DNA from 3 places in the Marinobacter sp. B-12 genome. Region 2 is predicted to be linked to each of the others. Evidence: predicted binding sites of a transcription regulator. Region 2 holds the regulator's gene; each other region holds the start of a gene.

Region 1 (4,168 bases), on a different contig from region 2:
TCCTGCTGTTGTCATTCTCCGAGATCGACGCACAAAAGTTCAAACAGATCGCCGGCGAACTGTCGAAAGCGTTTGGCGTACAGCGCGAGGTGCCCGTCCTTGAAATACCCATGGGTACCAGCCCGATTTTCGATAAGTTCTCTCCGGCACCGCCCGAGCCCACCGTACTCAACGAAGTCAAACAGACAACAACTGACGAACAGCCCGAGCTGGAAACCTTGAAAAGCCCTACCAACGTTGCCGTGGAAGCCGCGATTCAGGAGGAAATAGATAATACCCTGGAGCAGGTTCAGTCGGTTCTGGAACCCGCCATCAAAGACGGCCGGGTAAACGTCAGCCTGGAACAGCAGAGAATTGTTATTCGCGTGGAGGAGAAAGGCGCTTTTCCCTCCGGTTCGGCCGATCTGACCTGGGAGTTTGAAGGCCTGCTTTTGGAAATGGCCGACATACTGGTAGAGATCCCCGGCAAGCTGACCATCGAAGGCCATACCGACGATATCCCCATCCGTACGCAGAGGTTCTACAGCAACTGGGATCTGTCCGCCGCTCGGGCAGCAGCGGTTGCCAATGCGCTCCTCGCCGAAGGCCGGTTGGAACCTGCCCGGCTGGCGGTCACGGGGCTTGCGTTTACGGAGCCTCGGGTACCAAATACCTCCTCCGAAAACCGTACCAAAAATCGTCGCGTGGAAATCATCATCGACCTGTCCGGGCCGATCGAGGAACAGGAGATGCGGTTAAGGGAACTCATGAATCCTGAAGCCGATGGTTCCGCCACATCAGACTCCCGCAGTTCCGACGAATCGGATCAGGAAGAATTACTGTGGTAAGAGGCCAGATTGGTGCATTCACCCCATTAGTGCACCAATAAAAAGCACAAACACCCCGCTTTCAACTCAATTGCGCCCAATTTCAGAGTAGAAACTCGTCTAATCGGCTATCCACTCTAGACTTGCCTCAAAATGGAACACTCCTTGCTTAGTGTGCACGCTATCAATGCACAACCCGCCCGTGACCGGCGGATAAAAACCATAAAATCAGGAGCAACCAACCCGTGGATATCACGAGTGCAGTACATACCCTGACCGAAAGCGCCAACACCCTGTTCATTCTGATCGGTGCCATCATGGTACTGGCCATGCACGCTGGCTTCGCCTTCCTGGAAGTCGGCACTGTGCGCCACAAGAACCAGGTGAACGCCCTGGTGAAAATCATGACCGACTTCGGCATCTCCGCCGTGGCCTATTTTTTCATTGGCTATTACATCGCCTACGGCAGCCACTTTATGGCCGGCGCGTCAGAGCTGACGGCCGCGAATGGCTATGACCTGGTCAAGTTCTTCTTCCTGATGACCTTTGCCGCCGCCATTCCCGCCATTGTTTCCGGCGGTATCGCCGAGCGTGCGAAGTTCTACCCCATGCTCATCGCTTCGGGGCTGATCGTGGCGTTTGTATACCCCTTCTTCGAGGGCATGATCTGGAACGGTAACTACGGTTTCCAGGCCTGGTTGGAGAACCAGTTTGGTGCAGCCTTCCACGATTTCGCCGGCTCGGTTGTGGTGCACGCCGTGGGCGGCTGGATAGCCCTGGCCGCCGTGCTCCTGCTCGGCGCCCGTAACGGCCGCTACCGCAATGGCCGTGTGGTGGCCTTTGCCCCCTCCAACATTCCATTCCTGGCGCTGGGCGCCTGGATCCTCACCGTCGGCTGGTTCGGCTTTAACGTGATGTCCGCCCAGACCCTGGATGGCATCAGCGGCCTGGTGGCAGTGAACAGCCTTATGGCCATGGTGGGTGGCGTTCTGGTGGCCATGTTGGTGGGCCGCAAAGACCCGGGCTTTATCCACAACGGCCCGCTCGCCGGCCTGGTGGCAGTGTGCGCCGGTTCGGACCTGATGCACCCCGTCGGTGCGCTGATTACCGGTGGCATCGCCGGCGCCATCTTCGTATACATGTTTGAGTGGGCCCAGGACAAGATTGAGCGCCTGGACGATGTATTGGGTGTATGGCCCCTGCACGGTGTGTGCGGCGTATGGGGTGCCATTGCCGCCGGCATCTTTGGCCAGGACGCCTTCGGGGGCCTGGGCGGCGTCAGCCTGATGTCGCAGATCATCGGCGCGGTTGCCGGTGTTGTGGTGGCCTTTGTCGGCGGCCTGATCGTCTACGGCATTGTCAGCGCTATCTCCGGCCTGCGCCTCACCGACGAAGAAGAATTCAACGGTGCGGATGTCAGCATCCACCGCATCGGCGCTACGTCCGCGGAATAACCCTTGCTCGCCAGCCGCCTTTCCTGGCGGCTGGCAATGCTTTTTATTGACACTTCCCCCCGCCTGACCTTTGCTTAAATAACCCGTTCCGGTGATAAACCCACGGTTTGCCGCCAGAGTGGCCTGCCTTTTGCTATTCCTTTACATCATGGGAATGGCTGGATATCGACCGTCCGCATCCGGTGGGTGGCGTGTTCAGGAGAGGGTCATGGTTATGTTGATACAAACCCCACCCGAGGGTATCTACGACGAACTGTTCGACCAGAATAATCGGGTACGGCCCAGCTGCAGGATGCTGGAGGACTGGTTGATCAGGTCCGACGAAGCGCTGTTAGCCGAGAAGCGCCGCGAGGCAGACGTGCTGTTCCAACGCCTGGGCATCACCTTTAACGTCTATGGCGAAGACCAGGGGGCAGAACGGCTTATCCCGTTTGACCTGATCCCACGAGTGATCTCTGCCAGCGACTGGCAACGCCTGCAGGCTGGCTTACGCCAGCGGGTGCACGCATTGAACCGCTTCCTGTTCGATATCTATCACGAGTTCGACATTATTCGCGCCGGTGTGATCAGTGCGGAGCAGGTATTCGCCAATCCCCAGTACCAGCCCGGCATGCAAAACCTCAAGCTGCCGCGAAATCTGTATTCCCACATAGCCGGCATCGATCTGATCCGTCACAACGACGGCGACTTCTACGTGCTGGAAGATAATCTCCGCTGCCCCAGTGGCGTCTCCTACATGCTGGAAAACCGGCGCATGATGATGCGCCTGTTTCCGGAACTGTTCGCCAAGGCCCCGGTAGCACCGGTTGAACACTACCCGGCTTTGCTGGGCGAAACCCTGCGCGCGGCGTCCTTGAACCCCAATCCCACCGTGGTGGTGCTCACCCCTGGTCGCTTCAACAGCGCCTACTTCGAACACGCCTTCCTTGCCCGGCAGATGGGCATCGAACTGGTCGAGGGCGCAGACCTGTTTGTACGACGCAACAAGGTCTACATGAAGACCACCATTGGCCCGCAGCAGGTGGACGTGATTTACCGGCGGGTCGACGATGATTTCCTCGACCCTCTGGCTGGCAACCCGGACTCCATGCTGGGCGTTCCCGGGCTGTATGCAGCCTACCGAACCGGCAATGTGGTGCTTGCCAACGCCATGGGCACCGGCGTCGCCGACGACAAGGCCATTTATCCCTTCGTACCCGAGATGATCCGCTTCTACCTGGGCGAAGAACCGATCCTGAAAAATGTCCCCACGTGGCAGGGCCGCAAGCCAAAAGACCTCAAGTACATCCTCGATAATCTGCCAGACCTGGTGGTCAAGGAGACCCAGGGCGCTGGCGGCTACGGCATGCTGATCGGACCCAAAGCCAGCAAAAAAGAACTGAGCCATTTCCGCTCGCTGTTGCAGGCCAGGCCAGACAACTACATCGCCCAACCCACCCTGAGCCTGTCTACCTGCCCAACGTTTGTAGACGAAGGCGTGGCACCCCGCCACCTCGACCTGCGACCTTTTGTGCTTTCGGGTAAGAAAGTGCAGATGGTACCCGGCGGATTGACCAGGGTGGCCCTGAAAGAAGGGTCGCTGGTGGTGAATTCATCCCAGGGCGGTGGCACCAAGGACACCTGGGTATTGGAGGGCGAGGAATGCTGAGCCGAGCTGCATCAAGTCTGTTCTGGATGGCGCGGTATCTTGAGCGGGCGGAAACCCAGGCCCGCCTGCTGGACGTCAGCCTCACCATGGCGTTGATCGACGTTCCCGAAGACCGCGAAGAACAGTTATCCGTACCATTGCTGGTGACCGGTAGCCGTGAAATCTTTCATGAGCTCTACCCGGAAATTACCCCCCAGAACCTGATTGATTTCATGCTTCTGGATGACCGCCACCCCGCCAGTGTGTTCAGTGTCATCCGC
Region 2 (4,168 bases):
GACGGCGGAAGGCTCCGCCGATCAGGGCGATGGCAGCGGTCGGGTCGAGATGGTGATACAGCCACGCGGCAATCCCGACAACAATCCAGACAACAACTCCGGCGAACAGGATACCGATGGCAGTTCTCAGGGCCAGTAACCTGGCAAAAAGCTACAAGCAGAAGAAGGTCGTCATCGACGTTTCCCTGGAAATTCGCAGCGGCGAGATAGTCGGCCTGCTTGGACCCAATGGCGCCGGCAAAACGACGTGTTTCTACATGATTGTTGGTCTGGTTCCCTCCGACAACGGTCGCATCACCATCGACAATCAGGACATAACGCCCCTGCCCATGCACGGCCGCGCCCGGAAGGGAATCGGGTACCTGCCCCAGGAAGCATCGGTGTTCCGCAAGCTCACCGTGCGCGACAACATACTGGCCATCCTGGAAACCCGTCGCGAACTCAAGCGCACTGACCGGGAGACCAAGCTGGAGGAATTGCTTGAAGAGTTTCACATCACCCACATCCGCGATAGCGTCGGCATGGCCCTGTCAGGGGGCGAGCGACGACGGGTGGAAATTGCCCGCGCACTGGCGATGGAGCCGGCATTCATCCTGCTGGACGAGCCCTTCGCTGGGGTCGATCCCATCTCAGTGAGCGACATCAAGCAGATCATCCGGCACCTGCGGGACAAGGGCATCGGCGTACTGATCACCGACCACAATGTGCGGGAAACCCTCGATATCTGCGAGAATGCCTACATTGTCAGTGGCGGCCACATTATTGCCTCTGGCAACTCGGACGATATACTGGCCAACCAGCAGGTCAAGGAAGTGTATCTGGGCAACGAGTTTCGCCTGTAGTACACTCGGCAAAGAACTTGCTTGGTGCGGCAAGTAGCCAGCATACAAAGAGTTTTTGTGCAACCCCGGCTCCAGAGCGCGCCCGAGTGACATAAAGAGAGAGCCTGAGTGACGGAAGAGAGAGACCGAGTGACGGATCCTGAACCATGGTTATGAAAGCCTCATTACAGTTAAAGCTGGGCCAAAGCCTGACCATGACGCCCCAGCTGCAACAGGCTATCAGGCTTCTGCAGCTCTCCACCCTGGACCTCCAGCAGGAAATCCAGCAGGCGTTGGAATCCAACCCGATGCTGGAAACCTCGGAAGACGACGATAATCAGAATCCGGAATCCACGGACAGTGACAACGAGTCCTCTGAAACAGCGTCAACCGAGGAATCCAACACTACCTCCGACACCGCAACGGATTGGGACGAATCCGAAAACGGACCTGACTGGTCATCAGAAACAGACAGCCCCGACACCATTCCTGACGACCTTCCCGTCGACACCGCCTGGGATGACATTTATCAGTCCGCTCCAGCTTCAGCAGCCCGTAACGACGACGAAAACGACAACGACTTCGAAACCCGCAATTCCCCCACTGAAACGCTTCAGGACCACCTGGAATGGCAGTTGAACCTGACGCCCATGAGCGAGCGGGATCAGGCCATTGCCCACGCGCTGATGGATGCGGTTGATAACCACGGCTACCTGACGTCCCCGCTTGAGGAAATTCACTCAGGTATGGTGGACGAATCCGATGAAGACCCGCTGGAACTGGACGAAGTGCAAGCCGTTCTTCACCGTCTGCAGCACTTCGACCCACCGGGTGTGTTCGCCCGCGATCTGCAGGAATGTCTGCTGATCCAACTGAACCAACTGCCCCCGGAGACGCCCTGGCTGGCTCAGGCCCGACTGGTGATTACCCACTACATAAACCTGCTGGGTAACCGTGATTACGCCCAACTGTTACGTCGCAGCCGCCTGAAGGAAGAACAGCTACGGGATGTGCTGGCCCTTATTACCGGACTGAATCCGCGCCCTGGCGACACTCTGGACCAGGCCGAGCCGGACTACGTCATTCCCGATGTGATCGTGCGCAAACACAATGAGCGCTGGCGCGTGGAACTGAATCCTGAAATTGCACCACGCATTCGTGTGAATGCAAGCTATGCTTCTCTTATAAAGCGGGCGGACAGCAGTGCCGACAACACCTACCTGCGGGACCAGTTGCAGGAGGCAAAGTGGTTCATCAAGAGCCTGCAAAGCCGTAACGAAACCCTGCTCAAGGTGGCCACACGTATTGTCGAGCACCAGCAGGGGTTCCTGGATCATGGCGAGGAAGCCATGAAACCATTGATTCTTTCTGATATTGCCCAGGCGGTGGAAATGCATGAGTCGACCATTTCGCGGGTCACCACCCAAAAATACATGCACACACCGCGGGGCATATTTGAGCTTAAGTATTTTTTCTCAAGCCATGTCAGTACCGACGAGGGTGGAGAGTGCTCATCCACAGCAATCCGCGCAATGATCAAAAAGCTGATTGCAACGGAAACTCCGAAAAAGCCATTGAGCGATAGCAAAATTGCAGCCATGCTAGGAGACCAGGGTATCAAAGTGGCTCGCCGAACCGTGGCCAAGTATCGCGAGGCAATGCACATTCCTCCATCCAACGAGCGAAAGCGACTGGTGTAGAAAGCGTCTGCTCCCGGCCTCACGGGGAGAGCCCTTTCCTGAAAGTATACCGCCTGCAGCATAACGCTGTGGCACACAGCCGGCATCCTGACGGGTGCCGGTAAGCTGAAAACAGGAGAAGCCTATGCAACTCAATATTTCAGGCCATCACGTAGAACTGACTCCCGCACTGAAAGATTACGTATCAGGCAAATTTGAAAAGCTTGAGCGGCACTTCGACCACATCAGCAATTGCCAGGTTACCCTTGAGGTGGAAAAAGTGCGCCAGATGGCGGAAGCTACGCTTCACGTGATAGGTGGTGAGATTCACGCAAAGGCCGAAAACAGCGATATGTACGCTGCCATTGATGGATTGGTAGATAAGCTGGACAGGCAGATCCTGAAGCACAAGGAAAAGAACGTAGACCGGATGCATGGGAACGGCGCCCGCTAGGACGAAGCCCCCTGCATGACAGTTAATCGAGCTGCGGCACTGGCTAACCAGGCAACACGTGCCGCAGCCTTTTTTTACGGAACTGCAGTCGATTCATGACCGACACATCCTTGACTATCGAGAACATTCTCGCGCCGGAGCTGACCCTTTGCAGGGTGCCTGCCTCCAGCAAAAAGCGGGTTATGGAAACCATTGCCGAGCAGATCCAGAAGCACGACTCTCTGCTCAGCGACACCCAGATATTCACCAACCTGGTCGCGCGGGAGCGGCTGGGGAGCACCGGTATCGGACAGGGCATCGCGATCCCCCACTGTCGACTGGAAGGGTTGGATCACGTGGTCGGCGTCTTGCTGACGCTGGACGAAGGCGTTGCGTTCGACGCCATCGACAACCAGCCGGTGGACCTCGTCTTCACCTTGATTGTCCCCAAGGAAGCCACCAGCGAGCATCTTGAGCTTTTGAGTCAACTTGCCGAAAAGTTCAACGAGCGCGCATTCTGCGACCAGCTGCGTCAGTGCACCGACGCAGACTCTCTCTATCGCCGGATGACAGCCGAGACAAGCTGAACAATTCCACATCCGAGGTGAACGGGCTATGAAACTAATCATCGTCAGTGGTCGATCGGGTTCCGGGAAAAGTACCGCGTTACACGTTCTGGAAGACCTGGGCTATTACTGCATCGACAACCTGCCTATCGGCCTGTTGTTCCCTCTGACACAGGAGGCCACCAACCAGAACTCTCCTGGCCGGCTGGGAAAGATGGCTGTCAGCATCGACGCCCGCAACCTCTCCGGGGAGCTGAGCAACTTCGAGGATATCTACCGCAGCCTTCAGGATACCGGCGTAACCATCGAGATCATCTATCTCGACGCCGATGAACAGTCTCTGTTGCAGCGCTTCCATGCCACGCGCCGGAAGCACCCACTGAGTGATGACAAAACCTCCCTTCGGGAGGCCATTGGCAACGAAAAAAAACTTCTGGAGCCCCTGTCAAAGCTGGCCGATCTTTACATCGACACCACGGGACTGTCCATGTACGAGCTCCGGGATATGGTGAAGCAACGGGTCGCGGGAAGGCGCCATCAGGAACTGGCGCTGCTATTCCAGTCGTTCGGGTTCAAGCACGGCGTGCCACTGGATTCGGACTATGTGTTCGATGTGCGCTGCCTGCCCAATCCCTACTGGGACACCAGCCTTCGGCAGTTCGTGGGCAC
Region 3 (4,168 bases), 150 kb from region 2:
ATCTCCGATCGACTGCCTCAGTCGGCGCTGGAGGGGCCGGCGGAGTGGCGCTGTGTCTACGAGGTTCAGGATCGAACCCTGGGCCAGTTCAGCCCCCTGCCTTTGCTGCTGCACATCTGCATGGAGGTGCCGGGGTTACGCCGGAAGAGTGGTGAGATATATACGCTCTTGGCTGAGCTGTACAGCAACGCACTGGAGCACGGTGTACTTGGCCTGTGCTCCGACTGGAAGGCGACACCCGATGGATTCGGACAATACTACGCCGAACGTGAGCGAAGGCTGGCTGATGTGGCGGGTCACTTTATACGCTTTACGTTGACCCATACCATGACAGGTAAGGGCGGGCGGTTGGCCATTGTCTGCGAAGACAGCGGCAGTGGCTTTGATTTCAGCAGGGCACCTCCGGAGGCCGGCGATGAACGCCGTTATTCAGGCCGAGGGTTGCTGTTGATACAGAAGATTGGGCGTTCCCTGAACTATCGGGAACATGGCACCAAGGCTGAAATTGTATATGATTGGTATTTTTCTGAGGTTGCTGGCCGTGAGGGCAGTACCACCCAACAACCAGGGGGTTGGTCATGACGGACAAACCACACCTTGATGAAGAAGCGTTGGCCGAGCTGCAGGAAGTTATGGAGAATGAGTTCGACATTCTGATCAACACCTACCTCCATGATTCCACTGACCGTATTGCACATTTGCGGGCGGCACTCGAAAAATCGGACGCCGACGCGTTCGCAAAATCCGCTCACAGCTTTAAAGGCAGTTGCATCAATATTGGAGCTCCCCGACTGGGCGAACTTTGTTTCGAGGCGGAAAAGGCGGGCCGTGACAACCAATTGTCACAGGCCGGAGCAATGCTCGACGATATCGAGAATGAATTCCGACAGGTTGAGGGCACGCTAAGACGTTTTATTGCGTGACGCGAATGAATGGCATCGCTTTTGCTTTGACATCGTACAGGTACGTTGAAAAGCAGAATAAGCGTACTGAAAAGGGGTCTGCAGTGTTCAGATACCACCGTCATTCAGTAAAAGCGGCAAGAGGTTGCCATGTCTCAAATGGTTCTTCCCCAGGCTTCTTCACAGGGCCCACAGGCCGATAGCGGTTCGAAAAGCGTCTCAGGCAGCCGGGAGAAAAACGGCGAGAGTCCGTTTGACTCGGTCTCCCGGGCGGAGCAGCAGCGGATCGACCGGAAACAGGCTGAAAAGCGTGACCAGGCGCGCGTCGAAGACGATGCCCGCAGCGAAAAAGCCGGTCTGAATAACCCTGAAAGCGCGGGTTCTGGTGACCTTGAGGAATCGTCAGCCGATACACAGGCTCGCAACGTGGATGCCCAAGGTAACGTGGATCCCCAGGATAAAGGTGCGCCATCGAACCCATCCGCCGACGGAGAGGAATCTGGTCAGGCCCCGGAAGCGCTCTCTCCACTGTTAACGGTTCAGGAGCTTCCGGAGGAGGTCGTTCCCCTGACGTTCTCCGATTTGCAGGCCCTGCTGATGCCGGCAGGAGGCAATACGACGTCCGCGGCAATCGCTAACCCAGGCACGGGCAACGGCGCGATGCCGGGAGTGCAGGCCTTTGCCGGAATGATTGCCGGTTTGCCCGGGAATACCGCAGGCAAACACAGCTTGTCGACGGGTCAGGGAGCGGGAGCAAGTGCCTCTCAGGGGCTGGCATTGACTGAGGCTTTGCTGTCGGGCGTGGGGGGCGAGGGATCCCGTCCACAGGAAACACCGTCGCTGCAAGGGGCTATACGCTTCCAGTCTGCAGTGGAGCTGGCTAATCAGCAGATGGCCAACCCCAACACCGCAAAGCTGCCCGCCGAGGCCACTGCCTTACGGGGATACGCCACCTCTATTGATGTGCCGGTCAATCATGCGGAATGGGGCGACAAGCTCGTTGGCAAACTGACCTGGCTGACGGCGAGGAATATGTCGGTCGCTGAAATACATCTCACTCCGCCTGATATGGGGCCTATGGAAGTCAGGGTTCAGGTTCAGCAGGAACAGGCACACATTACCGTCCATTCCGCCAACCCGGCCGTGCGAGACCAGCTTGAACAGCATAGCCACCGCCTCAGGGACATGCTGAGTGAGCAGGGGCTCTCACTGGACCAGTTTGACGTCAGTGATTCATCGCAACAGCAAGCCGGTGAGGATGATGCCAGGGAGGGCAACAGGGGTGACGGACCGGCACTCGCCGATGTCGGTTTGGACGATCAGGATCTGCCGCCTGAATCCCTTGATCTGACCTGGAAAGGCGAAGTTGATATCTTTGCCTGACCTTGGTGGCCGGTCACCTGATGATTGCCATGACTCTCCCTTTGCCCATCCTCCCCAGCAACGCTAAACTGCTGTTCCGATAGGGAGGATTGGGCTATCTGGCCCGTCCTTTGCTTAAACCTCTTTATAACCGTTCCGGTTGACGGATTTCTGGCAGATCTACGTTATGGCTGAAAACAATGCGCCCCCTGAGGCGCCGGCAAAAAAAGGTAAGCTCAAGCTGATTCTGATGCTGATCGTGGTGCTTGTTCTGGCGGTCGGATTGTCGGTATTAGGTACGATGTGGTTCTTGGGCGGCGGCATCCCAGGCATGGGCGATGCAGAACAGGAAGACAGCGCGGAGCAGGATGAAGTGTTTGTGCCCAGCACCTACACGGTGCTGGAAAAGGCCCTGGTCACGACAGTACAGGCCGAAGGGCGGCAGCGCTACGCTCAGGTGTACCTCGCTTTCGAGGCTCAGGACCCGGCAGCACTGGCTGCAGCCAACCAGCACATGCCGCTGCTTCGCAGCCAACTGATTGGCGTACTCGGTGGCCGGGACTTTAATGCGTTACAGACGCCGGAAGGCCGGAAGTCGCTGGCCAATGATATGCTGACAACCGTCAACAGTGCGCTTGAGCAGGAAGGGGAGCCGCCCTTGCTGGCCGTGCTGTTCAGGAACTTTGTCGTGCAGTAGAGAATGCGTTAGAAATGCATTAGAGATGTATAGAGACTTAATAGAGAGTGCAACAGTGCCCGGCTAGGGCGGACATCACAGGCAGAGAAACGTATGCAGGATTTACTGTCACAGGACGAAATTGACGCGCTCCTCCATGGTGTGGACGACGGCGACATTGATACCTATGATGAAACCGACGAAGCCGGTATCAAGTCCTACGACCTTGCCAGCCAGGACCGCATTGTCCGTGGCCGGATGCCCACACTCGAAATGATCAACGAGCGTTTCGCCCGCTACACCCGGATCAGCCTGTTCAATCTTTTGCGCCGCAACGCTGATGTGTCCACCGGTGGTGTTCAGATCATGAAGTTCGGCGAGTACATCCATACCCTTTACGTGCCCACCAGCCTCAACCTCTGCAAGGTCCGCCCGCTTCGGGGTACCTCGCTGTTTGTTTTGGACGCCAAGCTGGTCTTTAAGTTGGTGGACAACTTCTTCGGTGGGGAAGGCCGACACGCCAAAATCGAGGGCCGCGAATTTACCCCGACGGAAACCCGTATCGTACAGATGGTGCTTGACCAGGTGTTTCATGACATGCGGGAAGCCTGGCATGCGGTGTTAAAGGTGGATTTCGAGTACCTCAGTTCCGAAGTCAACCCGGCCATGGCCAACATCGTCAGCCCCAGTGAGGTGGTGGTTGTGAGCACCTTCCACATTGAGCTTGATGGCGGTGGTGGCGAGCTGCATATGGCGCTGCCGTACTCCATGATTGAACCCATAAGGGATGTACTGGACGCCGGCGTCCAGAGCGACATTGACGACGTGGATGAACGCTGGGTCAGTGCGCTTCAGGAAGACATCAAGGACGTGAATGTTCCCATTAATACCACGGTTTGCCGCCGGCGCATTTCTCTTCGCGACATTGCCAAACTGAAGGAAGGCGACATCATCCCCGTGGAAATCCCCGAGTTACTGACCCTGACTGCCAATGGTATTCCGGTCTACAAAGCCACGATGGGAACCCGTGATGGCAAGCTGGCGCTAAGGATTCATGACCGGGCGACGGTGCCCAAAGTGAAAAAACAACTGAAGGTGGGACGCAATGGCTGACGACGATAAGAAAGACGAGCAGGAACTCAGCGAAGACGAGAAGCTCGCCGCGGAGTGGGAATCCGCCATGGAAGAGTCGGGGGATGCCGACGAAGATGGCCGCGAGGACGAGTGG

Evidence for each region. Region 2 encodes sigma-54, which starts transcription at its own class of promoters, with help from an activator protein. Its sites were predicted from a motif close to ANTGGCATNNANNTTGCTNT; they were not measured.
Region 1: a site for sigma-54 is predicted at 2,378-2,397, ahead of AC13D2_RS00515 (circularly permuted type 2 ATP-grasp protein). Genes of this name have one in related genera too.
Region 3: a site for sigma-54 is predicted at 2,309-2,328, ahead of AC13D2_RS12805 (flagellar basal body-associated FliL family protein). Genes of this name have one in related genera too.

The regions. Positions count from the first base shown of each region.
Region 1 covers NZ_JBSXOB010000014.1:11,937-16,104, reverse strand. Annotated here, with positions in the region: gene AC13D2_RS00525 (MotB family protein) at 1-827, shown strand, start outside; gene AC13D2_RS00520 (ammonium transporter) at 1,052-2,260, shown strand; gene AC13D2_RS00515 (circularly permuted type 2 ATP-grasp protein) at 2,475-3,908, shown strand; gene AC13D2_RS00510 (alpha-E domain-containing protein) at 3,902-4,168, shown strand, end outside.
Region 2 covers NZ_JBSXOB010000057.1:115,685-119,852, reverse strand. Annotated here, with positions in the region: gene lptA (lipopolysaccharide transport periplasmic protein LptA) at 1-139, shown strand, start outside; gene lptB (LPS export ABC transporter ATP-binding protein) at 117-842, shown strand; gene AC13D2_RS12110 (RNA polymerase factor sigma-54) at 995-2,521, shown strand; gene hpf (ribosome hibernation promoting factor) at 2,646-2,954, shown strand; gene ptsN (PTS IIA-like nitrogen regulatory protein PtsN) at 3,050-3,520, shown strand; gene rapZ (RNase adapter RapZ) at 3,549-4,168, shown strand, end outside.
Region 3 covers NZ_JBSXOB010000057.1:263,481-267,648, forward strand. Annotated here, with positions in the region: gene AC13D2_RS12790 (fused response regulator/phosphatase) at 1-582, shown strand, start outside; gene AC13D2_RS12795 (Hpt domain-containing protein) at 579-923, shown strand; gene AC13D2_RS12800 (flagellar hook-length control protein FliK) at 1,053-2,285, shown strand; gene AC13D2_RS12805 (flagellar basal body-associated FliL family protein) at 2,452-2,961, shown strand; gene fliM (flagellar motor switch protein FliM) at 3,055-4,053, shown strand; gene fliN (flagellar motor switch protein FliN) at 4,046-4,168, shown strand, end outside.